Regions from separate parts of the Agrococcus jejuensis genome, predicted to be linked through region 1. Evidence: predicted binding sites of a transcription regulator. Region 1 holds the regulator's gene; each other region holds the start of a gene.

Region 1 (3,269 bases):
AGATCCGCGACGTCGTCGCGCTGCAGGAGCGCCTGGGCCTCGACGTGCTCGTGCACGGCGAGCCCGAGCGCAACGACATGGTGCAGTACTTCGCCGAGTCGCTCGACGGCTTCGCGGCGACGGCGCACGGCTGGGTGCAGTCGTACGGCTCGCGCTGCACCCGCCCCTCGATCCTCTGGGGCGACGTCGCGCGCCCCGCGCCCATCACGGTGCCGTGGACCGCCTACGCGCAGTCGCTCACGGCCAAGCCGGTCAAGGGCATGCTCACGGGCCCCGTCACGATCCTCGCCTGGTCGTTCGTGCGCGACGACCAGCCGCTCGCCGACACCGCCGCGCAGGTCGCGTTCGCGCTGCGCGACGAGGTGACCGACCTCGAGGCGGCGGGCACGCGCATCGTGCAGGTCGACGAGCCGGCGCTGCGCGAGCTGCTGCCGCTCGAGGAGCACCGCCGCGCCGACTACCTCGACTGGTCGGTGCGCGCCTTCCGCATCGCCACGGGAGGGGCGGCGCCGGGCACGCAGGTGCACACGCACCTCTGCTACTCGGAGTTCGGCTCGATCATCGACGCGATCGACGGGCTCGACGCCGACGTCACGAGCATCGAGGCCGCGCGCAGCCGCATGGAGATCGTCGACGACATCGCCGGCCACGGCTACCCGCGCGGCATCGGGCCCGGCGTGTGGGACATCCACTCGCCGCGCGTGCCCGGCGCCGACGAGCTCGACGAGCTGCTCGCGACGGCCACGGCGGGCATCCCCGCGGGGCGGCTGTGGGTCAACCCCGACTGCGGGCTCAAGACCCGCGGCTACGCCGAGACGGAGGCGTCGCTCGAGCGCCTCGTCGCCGCGGCGGAGCGGGCGCGCGAGCGGATCGGCGCGACCGTCTGAGCGCAGGCGCATGCACGACGAGAGGCCGGCTGGGGATCCCCAGCCGGCCTCCGTCGCGTGCGCGAGGTCAGACGGACCGCAGCACCGCGACGACGCGACCCAGCACGACGGCGTCGTCGCCGAGGATGGGCTCGAAGGCGGAGTTGCGGGGGAGCAGCCACGTGTGGCCGTCGCGCTGGCGGAAGACCTTGACGGTGGCCTCCTCGTCGAGCATCGCCGCGACGATGTCGCCGTTCTCGGCGGTCTGCTGCTGCTTGACGACGACCCAGTCGCCGTCGCAGATCGCGGCGTCGATCATCGACTCGCCGACGACCTTGAGCATGAAGAGGTCGTCGCCGCCTCCGACGAGCGAGCGGGGGAGGGGGAAGACCTCCTCGACCTGCTGCTCTGCCGTGATGGGCACGCCGGCCGCGATGCGGCCGACGAGCGGCACGAACGCCGTGGCGTCGGCACCGGCGCCGTCGGCGGAGTCGTCGGACTCGACGAGCACCTCGATGGCGCGGGGACGAGCGGGGTCGCGGCGGATGGCGCCCGCGAGCTCGAGCTGGCCGAGCTGGTGCGTGACGCTCGAGAGCGACGAGAGGCCCACGGCGTCGCCGATCTCGCGGTAGCTCGGCGGGTAGCCGCGCTGCTTGACGGACTGCTGGATGCAGCGCAGGATCGCCTCCTGCTTCTCGGTGAGCTGCCGCTGTGCCATGGTCCGTCGTCCTCTCCGCGCGACCGTGTCGGTGGTCGCCGATTGACTCGTCCTCGTTCGAGAACAGCCTGTGCCTCGTTCGAAAGCGTATCCGACGGAATGTTCGAAAGGGTACGGATGTTCGAGCGTGTCGCCCAGGAATCCGGCGGAATCCGAGTCTTGACGAACGGATGATCCGAAGGTACGTTCGAATCATGGAACGCGGGTGCAGCGCTCCCGGCCGAGCGCCGCACCCGCGATCCGATCCAGACGAGGAGCACACCATGACCGCGATCGCCATCCAGGCCCCCCAGCTGCGCATCACCGCGCGTGGTCGCCGCGCGCTCGCCATCGTCGTCGCCGCACCCGTGCTGGTGCTCGCGGCGCTCGGTGCGCTGCAGGCCACCACGGCCACGGCAGGCCTCGAGGCCTCGACCGTCGTGCACGAGTCGATCGTCGTGCAGCCGGGCGAGACGCTGTGGTCGATCGCCTCGGCCGTCGCCCCCGACGCCGACCCGCGCGAGGTCATCGCCGACATCCAGAGCCTCAACGACATCGGCGGCGCGATCCAGCCCGGTCAGCAGCTGGCGATCCCGGCTGAGTACACGCGCTAGCAGCGCACCGCAGGCCGCGATCTCGGCGCCCCATCCCGTGCAGGGGATGGGGCGCCGTCGCGTTCGGGCAGCGCGCTGCGGCGCTTGCCGCCTGTCCGTCGCGGCACGTGCCCGCGCCTAGGCTGGTCGGGTGGCATCGCTCGACGACCTCCCGCTCCGCGACGACCTCGTCGGCCGCGTGCCCTACGGGGCGCCGCAGCTCGACGTGCCCGTGCGGCTCAACGTCAACGAGAACGCGTTCCCCATCGCCGACGTCGTGATCGCCGACGTCGTGGCGTCGGTGCGCGAGGCGATCGCAGGCGTGCATCGCTACCCGGACCGGGAGTTCACCGAGCTGCGCGAGGCGTTCGCCGGCTACCTGGGCCACGGCCTGACGGCCGAGTCCATCTGGGCGGCGAACGGCTCGAACGAGGTGCTGCAGCACGTGCTGCAGGCGTTCGGCGGCCCCGGCCGCTCGCTGCTGTCGTTCGCGCCGACCTACTCGATGTACCCGCTGCTGGCGCAGGGCGTGGGCGCGACGTACGTCGCCGAGCCGCGCGCCGACGACTTCACGCTCGACGCCGCGACGGTCGTCGCCGCGATCGAGCGGCACGACCCCGACATCGTGTTCCTCTGCGCGCCCAACAACCCCACGGGCACGGCGCTGTCGCTCGACGTCATCGAGGCGGCGTGCGAGGCCGCGCGCGGCATGGTGCTCGTCGACGAGGCCTACGCGGAGTTCGCGCACGACCGCGCGCAGACCGCGCTCGCGCTGCTGCCGCGCTTCGAGCGCCTCATCGTGTCCCGCACGATGAGCAAGGCGTTCGCGTACGCGGGCGTGCGCGTGGGCTACCTGGCCGCCGACCCGGCGGTCGTCGACGCGCTGCGCCTCGTGCGCCTGCCGTACCACCTGTCGGCGCTGACGCAGGCGGCTGCCCTCGCGGCGCTGCGTCACGCCCCGACGATGCTCGCCCGCGTCGACGAGCTGCGCGTGCAGCGCGACCGCATCGTCGCCGAGCTCGCCGCGATGGGCTTCGAGCCGTACGCGTCGGATGCGAACTTCGTGCTGTTCGGCGGGCTCGCCGACCCGCACGCCGCGTTCGACGGGATGCT
Region 2 (3,269 bases), 310 kb from region 1:
TCGGGCGCCTACCCGGCGGCCGAGCACGAGTACGAGTAGGCGCATGGCTCGCGTCGTCCTGCTGCTGCGCGGCGTCAACGTCGGCGGCGTCACCGTGCGCTCCGCCGACCTGCGCACGCTGCTGGCCGACGCCGGCCTCGGCGAGGTGCGCACGGTGCTCGCGAGCGGCAACGCCATCGTCGACGCCTCCGACGCGTCGGCTGCGGCCCGCACGGCCGAGGCGGCGCTCGAGGAGCGCTTCGGCCGCCGCATCCGCGTGCACGGGCAGACGATCGAAGCCCTGCAGGCCGTCGTCGACGCGTACCCGTTCGCCGAGGACGACGAGCACACACCGTACGTGGTGTTCGCGCTCGACGACGGCGTGCTCGAGCGCATCGCCGAGACCGAGACGCCCGAGGAGCTGCTGCTCGCCGGCGACGTGCTGCACTGGTCGAACCCCAAGGGCCACACGCTCGACTCCCCCGTCGGCATCGCGGTCGCGCGCATCGGCAAGGAGTCGACGACCACGAGGAACGTGCGCACGCTGCGCCGGGTGCTCGCGGCGGGATGACGCTGCCGTCTGGCGGTCGCGCCGGAGCGGCGCGTCAGAACGGCAGGGCGGGTGGAGGCGGTCCTGGATCGTCGGGGAGCACCTCGACGAACCTCGGGCCGACGGGTGGTGGCAGGTCGACGTAGTCGTGGCCCGACGGCGACTGCCAGTGCAGGACGCCCGGCGTCGGCTGGCTGACTGACCAGGCGGTCGCGTGCTTCAGCGTGTGGTGCCGACGGCAGAGGTGCGCGAGATTCCCGAGGCTGGTCGGGCCGCCGTCTTCCCACGCGATGGTGTGGTCGGCGTCGTCGTCGCGAGCCTTGGCGCCGCAGCCGGGGAACCGGCAGTGCTGGTCGCGGGCGCGCAGGAGGCGCCGCTGCGCCTCGGCCGGCGAGTAGGTGTCGACCTCGACGACCGTGCCGCGGATCGGGTCGGTCAGCAGTCGCTGCCAGGTCGCGGCGACGCCGGCGAGGATGCGGGCGGTCTCCGCGTCGACCGGCTGTGCGCCGTCGAGGGCACCGGGCGCCGCGCTCGTTCCGGTGAGCGTCGTGACAGGCATCGTGACCTGCACGATCGGCTTGATCGTCGCCAACAACCCCGCGTGCTCGACCTCGGCACCGCCGGGCGTGCGCTCGATCGCCGGCTGGCCGGAGCCGGTCAGCAGCAGCTCGCAGAACGCGTCCGCCTGCCACTGCTGCATCGATCGTGGGTCGTCCTTCGACTTCGCCTTCGCGCCGGCCCGGAGCCACGCCGTGATCCCGTGGGCGAGCACCGACGGCACGAGCGCGCCGATCCAGGACATGCCGTCGTCGAGGTCGTCGCACGTCACGCGACGGTCGTCACGGGCTGCGCGATGGCGTTCGACGAGCGGCTCGGTCAGGTGCTTGTCGGCCTCGCGACGGGCGACCTTCTTCACACGGGCAGGCGTGGTGGTCTCGGCGAGCGCGACCATCTGATGCTCGAACTCGGCGCGCTGCTCAGGCGTGACGTCGGTGCTCGACAGCACCCCGCCCGCCTCGGTGATCGCCCGCACGTGCCCGCGCCCGATCCGGCCCTCGGCGAACGCCTCGAGCAGCACGGGCCAGGTGTCGACGAGGGTCATGGCGTCGCCGATCTGCCGCTCGATCGTCAGGTCGGAGACTCGCGCTTGCAGCCCGACCTCGGCGGCGACGGCGCGCATCTCCATCGCGGAACGCTGGCTGCTCCCGCCACCCGCGCGATGCAAGGCGAGGTGACCGAGCGCTGCGAGCACTCGCGTCTCGTGCGCCTCGAGGGCTTGCTTGCCGGAGCGGATCGCGGCGAGCTGACTCATCGCGTTGGCCTGGATGGCGTCGAGCGCGGCAGCGTCGGGACCTTGCCCCGTGCCTGCGATCTCCTGCGCCATGACCTGACTCTGCCAGCAACCACTGACATCGAAAGCGTCGGTCGCGGGCCGATTCGGGAGGGTCAGGTGCCACTTTCGAGGCTCGCTTCGCTCGCACCTCAAGGAGCGGCTGGGGAGACGGCTAGGCAGGCGAGACGAGAGGATTCCCAACAGCTGGTCGAGGAGCGCGCGAGCCCGAAGGGCGAGCACGCGTCACGAGACCACGCGACCACCGCTCCCGCCCAGCCATGCGCGCGGTCGCGTCGAGCAGGCATGTCACGAGGTCTCGTGACGGCTCCTCGCTGCGCTCGGGGCCTCCTCGACCAGCTGGTCGGCGACGACGCCTCGGTGGCAGGTCGCCACCGCGTCAGCGGTCCTCGGCGGCGTCCTCCGCAGCCCACTGCTTCGAGCGCTGCTTGATGATCTCGGGCGCCTTCGCGGCCTCCTCGGCCGACGTGAAGGGACCCGCGCGGTCGTAGCCAGGAGAGACCATGCCCTCCTCGACGGCGCCGGTCTCGAGGTTGTACCAATAGTCGGTCATCATCGTCCCCTTCCCTATGCTGGAGCCTATGCCCAAGGACGCGAGCGGTCACCTGGTGCCCGGCGTCGTCGGGGCTGCTCCGGCGGTGCCCGCGAGCATCGCCAGGCCCGAGTACGTGGGCCGCTCGGGGCCAGCGCAGCACGTCGGCGGCGACGTGTACGACGCGCCCGCCATCGAGCGCATCCGCGCCGCCGGACGCATCGCCGCCGATGCCCTCGAGGCCGTCGGCGCAGCCGTGCGGCCCGGCGTCACGACCGACGAGCTCGACCGCATCGGCCACGCGTACCTCGTCGCGCACCACGCGTATCCCTCGACCCTCGGCTACCGCGGCTACCCGCGCTCGTCGTGCACGAGCGTCAACGAGGTCATCTGCCACGGCATCCCCGACGACACCGTGCTCGCCGAGGGCGACATCGTGAACGTCGACATCACCGCCTACGTCGACGGCGTGCACGGCGACACGAACCGCACGTTCCGCGTCGGCGCCGTCGCGCCCGAGGTCGACGACCTCGTCGACCGCACGCAGGAGGCGCTGCGACGCGCGATCGCCGTGGTCAAGCCTGGCCGCCGCGTCAACGTGATCGGCCGCTCGATCGAGTCGTACGCCGCGCGCTTCGGCTACGGCGTCGTGCGCGACTTCACCGGCCACGGCGTCGGCACGTCGTTCCACTCGGGCCTCGTCATCCCCCACCACGACGCCGACGCGTACACGACCGAGATCGTGCCCGGCATGGTGTTCACGATCGAGCCGATGCTCACGCTCGGCACCGCCGACCACGACCTGTGGGCCGACGGCTGGACCGCCGTGACGCGCGACCGCAGCATCACGGCGCAGT
Region 3 (3,269 bases), 1.2 Mb from region 1:
ACGAGCCGCTGGGCGCGGCCGCAGCCGCACGGCGGCCCGCCGTCGAGGCCGAGCAGCCGCACGAGCGTCGGGGCGTCGACGACGCATTCGATCGCGCCGGGCTGGTCGGCGTCGGCGAGCATCCCGACGACGTGCATCGGCTGCACGTCGGTGGGCACGTCGACGACGACGCCTCCCCCGGGCACGAGCGCCTCGGCGATGCCGTCGATCGCGGCGTGCTCGATCGCGAGCGCGGGCACGAGCGGCGTGCTCGTGGCGGCGGCGAGCCTCGTGGCGTGCCGTGCGCGCACGTCGTCGCTCACGCCGAGGACCATGACGGCGACGTCGGGATGCATGCTGGCTCCACCTGCTTTACTGATAACCGTTCTCATCATGACACGGAATCGGAGGCACTCGTGAAGGTGCGCGCATCCCTCAAGTCGCTCGCGAAGCAGCCCGGCGCGCAGGTCGTGCGCCGCCGCGGCACGGTCTTCGTCATCAACAAGCGCAACCCGCGCATGAAGGGCCGCCAGGGCTAGGCGCGAGTCGGGGTGCGCGTGACGCGGCGATCGCCGTCGCGCGTGCCACGATGAGCGCATGATGACGACGACGTCGCGAGGACTCACCGACCGCTCGACGCTCGTCGTCGCGCTGCGCACCACCGTGCTGCTCGCCGGCATCTCGGCCGAGGTCTGGAACCTCGTGACCGTCGCCGGCGAGGGCGAGCGCATCAGCGAGCACCTCGGCTACTTCACGGTGCAGTCGAACCTGCTCGTGCTCGCGGTCGTCGCCTGGATGCTGCTGCGCCCCGAGGGTCGGCCGCGCTGGTTCGACGCCCTGCGCGGCGCCACGACGGCGTACATCGTGCTCACGGGCCTCGTGTGGGCCGTGCTGCTCGCGTCGCCCGAGGAGGCGCTGGGCTTCACCGTCGAGTACCCGAGCTTCGTGCAGCACCGGCTCATCCCGGTGCTCATGGCGCTCGACTGGCTGCTCGTGCCGACGCAGCGGCCGCTGCGCGTGGGCCGCTGCATCCCCGCGTGGATGGCGTACCCGATCGCGTACCTCGCGCTGTCGTGGGTGCGCGGCGGGCTGCTCGACGGATGGATCCCCTACCCGTTCCTCGACCCGGCCGTGCACGGCGGCATCGGCGAGCTGGTCGTGCCGACCGGGCAGGTGCTGCTCGCGTTCGTCGTGGGCATCGCGCTCGTCGCGATCGTCGGGCGGGCGCGCTGGCGGCCGCGCGAGGGTCTCGAGCGGCCGGTGCCGCGCATCGGGGTCGGGGCGTCGGCCTCGGACTGACGCGACCGATCCCCGATCGGTGCAGGACACCTGGAATCGGGTCGCCTTGCGTTGTCCACAAGAGCCCGATCCTTCGAACATATCTTCGATTCGATGGTATACTGGAGGCATCGGAAGGCGGTGTCGGGATGCGCGATCAGGGGCAGGTCGAGACGGGAGTCGTCGACGCGCTGATCGCCCTCGAAGCCTCCTTCGCGTCGCTGCCCGACGCCGAGCTGCTCGTCGCGATCGATGAGCTCGCTGCTCGCCGCCGCGCCATCGACGCCGCGATCGTGCGCGCTGCCGCGGAGGCCGCCGCGAGATCGGACCACCGGCCGGCCGACGAGTCCCTCGTGCGCTGCGCGGGCTACGGCTCCGTCGAGCGGATGCTGCAGGCGAAGATCGGCGTGCGCTGGTCGGAGGCGAAGCAGCTGCGTGCCGTGGCGTCGGCGACGAGCGAGATGGTCGCGATCTCCGGCGGCACGATCCCCATCCGGTACCCCGAGGTCGCGGCAGCGCTGGCACAGGGGTGGCTGTCGGTGCCGCAGGCGCACGCGATCACGTCGGGCCTCGACAAGCACCACGGTCGCGCGTCGGCGGAGGACGTCGAGGATGCGGAGCGCCTCCTCGTGTCCGTCGGCTGCGGCACGCACGTCGACGATGTCGAGCCGGCCGTCCCCGAGACGCTGACCGTGTTGGCGAAGCGGTGCCTCGACCACATCGACCCCGACGGCGACGAGCCCCGGTACGAGCAGCAGCTCGCCGACCGCTACCTCGCCTTCACCAGGTCGAGTCGTGGCGGGTACGACATTCGCGGGCACTGCACCGACGACCAGCAGGAGGTCATCGCGGCGTGCTTCGACGCGGAGGTCAAGCCGCGCCGAGTCGTGTTCGAGGACGCGTGCGGCGCGACCGACGAGCCCGTGCTCGATGCGGACGGCAACCCGATCGAGCAGCCCATCGACGACCGCACGATGGAGCAGCGGCGGCTCGACGCGTTCGTCGCGATCGTGAACCGGCACGCGGAGGCGTCCGCGCCGCGGATCTGCGGCGAGGCGCCCACGCTCACGATCACCGTCGCCGCCGACGTCCTCGCCGGGCAGCCCGCGACGACGCTCGAGGACCTCCCGACCCTGTCCCGCACCGGCGAGACGGTGCCGGTCTCGATCGCCGCCCGATACCTCTGCGACTCCTTCGTGCAGATCCTCGTGCAGGACGACGCCGGTCAGCCGCTGCGGATGGGCCGCAAGCGGCGCCTGTTCTCCAAGTCCCAACGCCGCGCGATCGTCGCTCGCGACCGCCACTGCCGAGCCCCCGGCTGCACCGCGCCGCCGGGATGGTGCGAGACGCACCACGTCACACCGTGGTCGTACGGCGGCGACACCGACGTCGACAACGGCATCCTGCTCTGCCAGCACCACCACACCGAGCTCCACCGCGGTGCCCTCACGATCACGCGCGCACCGCAGCCGACGATCACCGAGCCCGCCGACCACCCCACCGACCCGTCGACACCGCCGACCACACGTGGCCGCCGACCACGCACCCGGCCCCGACGCTGGCGCGTCACCTCTGCCTACCCCAGGCGGCACCGCACCCGCACACCCCTGCGCAGGTGATCGCGGCCCGCAACCCGCGAGCCGCCGACTCAGTCGTCGGGCGTCGAGAGGTCGCGGCGCTCGGGCAGGTCGTGCTCGGGGCGCGCGGCACGGCGCATCTCGTCGGCGCGGAGGCGCGCGTCGGTGCGCAGGCGCGACCAGTACGGCAGGGCGCGCAGCTCGGGATCGACCAGCCCGACCGCCCACGGCGCGCAGACGAGCGCGACGACGGCGGCGACGGCCGTCGCGACGAGCATGACGAGCAGCGGCTGCGACGCGAACGCGAGCACGACGATGGCGCCGCCGAAGGCGACGAGGATCCAGGCCAGCCCGATGCCGTTGCGCGACAGCCGCGTGCGGCCGAGCAGCAGCAGGCCGCCGAGCGCGACGCCGCCGACGACGGCGAGCAGCACC

Evidence for each region. The regulator LexA, encoded in region 1, represses DNA repair genes until DNA is damaged. The targets are predictions, from matches to a motif close to TCGAACANNTGTTCGA.
Region 2: BLQ67_RS00760 (HNH endonuclease signature motif containing protein) is a predicted target of LexA. The motif match lies at 2,059-2,074, and genes of this name have one in related genera.
Region 3: BLQ67_RS12565 (HNH endonuclease signature motif containing protein) is a predicted target of LexA. The motif match lies at 1,352-1,367, and genes of this name have one in related genera.

Annotation. Positions count from the first base shown of each region.
Region 1 covers NZ_LT629695.1:476,528-479,796, reverse strand. Annotated here, with positions in the region: gene metE (5-methyltetrahydropteroyltriglutamate--homocysteine S-methyltransferase) at 1-887, shown strand, start outside; gene lexA (transcriptional repressor LexA) at 955-1,584, opposite strand; gene BLQ67_RS02205 (LysM peptidoglycan-binding domain-containing protein) at 1,848-2,177, shown strand; gene BLQ67_RS02200 (histidinol-phosphate transaminase) at 2,308-3,269, shown strand, end outside.
Region 2 covers NZ_LT629695.1:164,993-168,261, forward strand. Annotated here, with positions in the region: gene panB (3-methyl-2-oxobutanoate hydroxymethyltransferase) at 1-39, shown strand, start outside; gene BLQ67_RS00755 (DUF1697 domain-containing protein) at 44-550, shown strand; gene BLQ67_RS00760 (HNH endonuclease signature motif containing protein) at 585-1,913, opposite strand; gene BLQ67_RS16265 (SPOR domain-containing protein) at 2,260-2,433, opposite strand; gene map (type I methionyl aminopeptidase) at 2,462-3,269, shown strand, end outside.
Region 3 covers NZ_LT629695.1:2,679,130-2,682,398, reverse strand. Annotated here, with positions in the region: gene BLQ67_RS12575 (GTP-binding protein) at 1-335, opposite strand, end outside; gene ykgO (type B 50S ribosomal protein L36) at 396-518, shown strand; gene BLQ67_RS16635 (Pr6Pr family membrane protein) at 577-1,278, shown strand; gene BLQ67_RS12565 (HNH endonuclease signature motif containing protein) at 1,407-2,876, shown strand; gene BLQ67_RS12560 (hypothetical protein) at 2,906-3,269, opposite strand, start outside.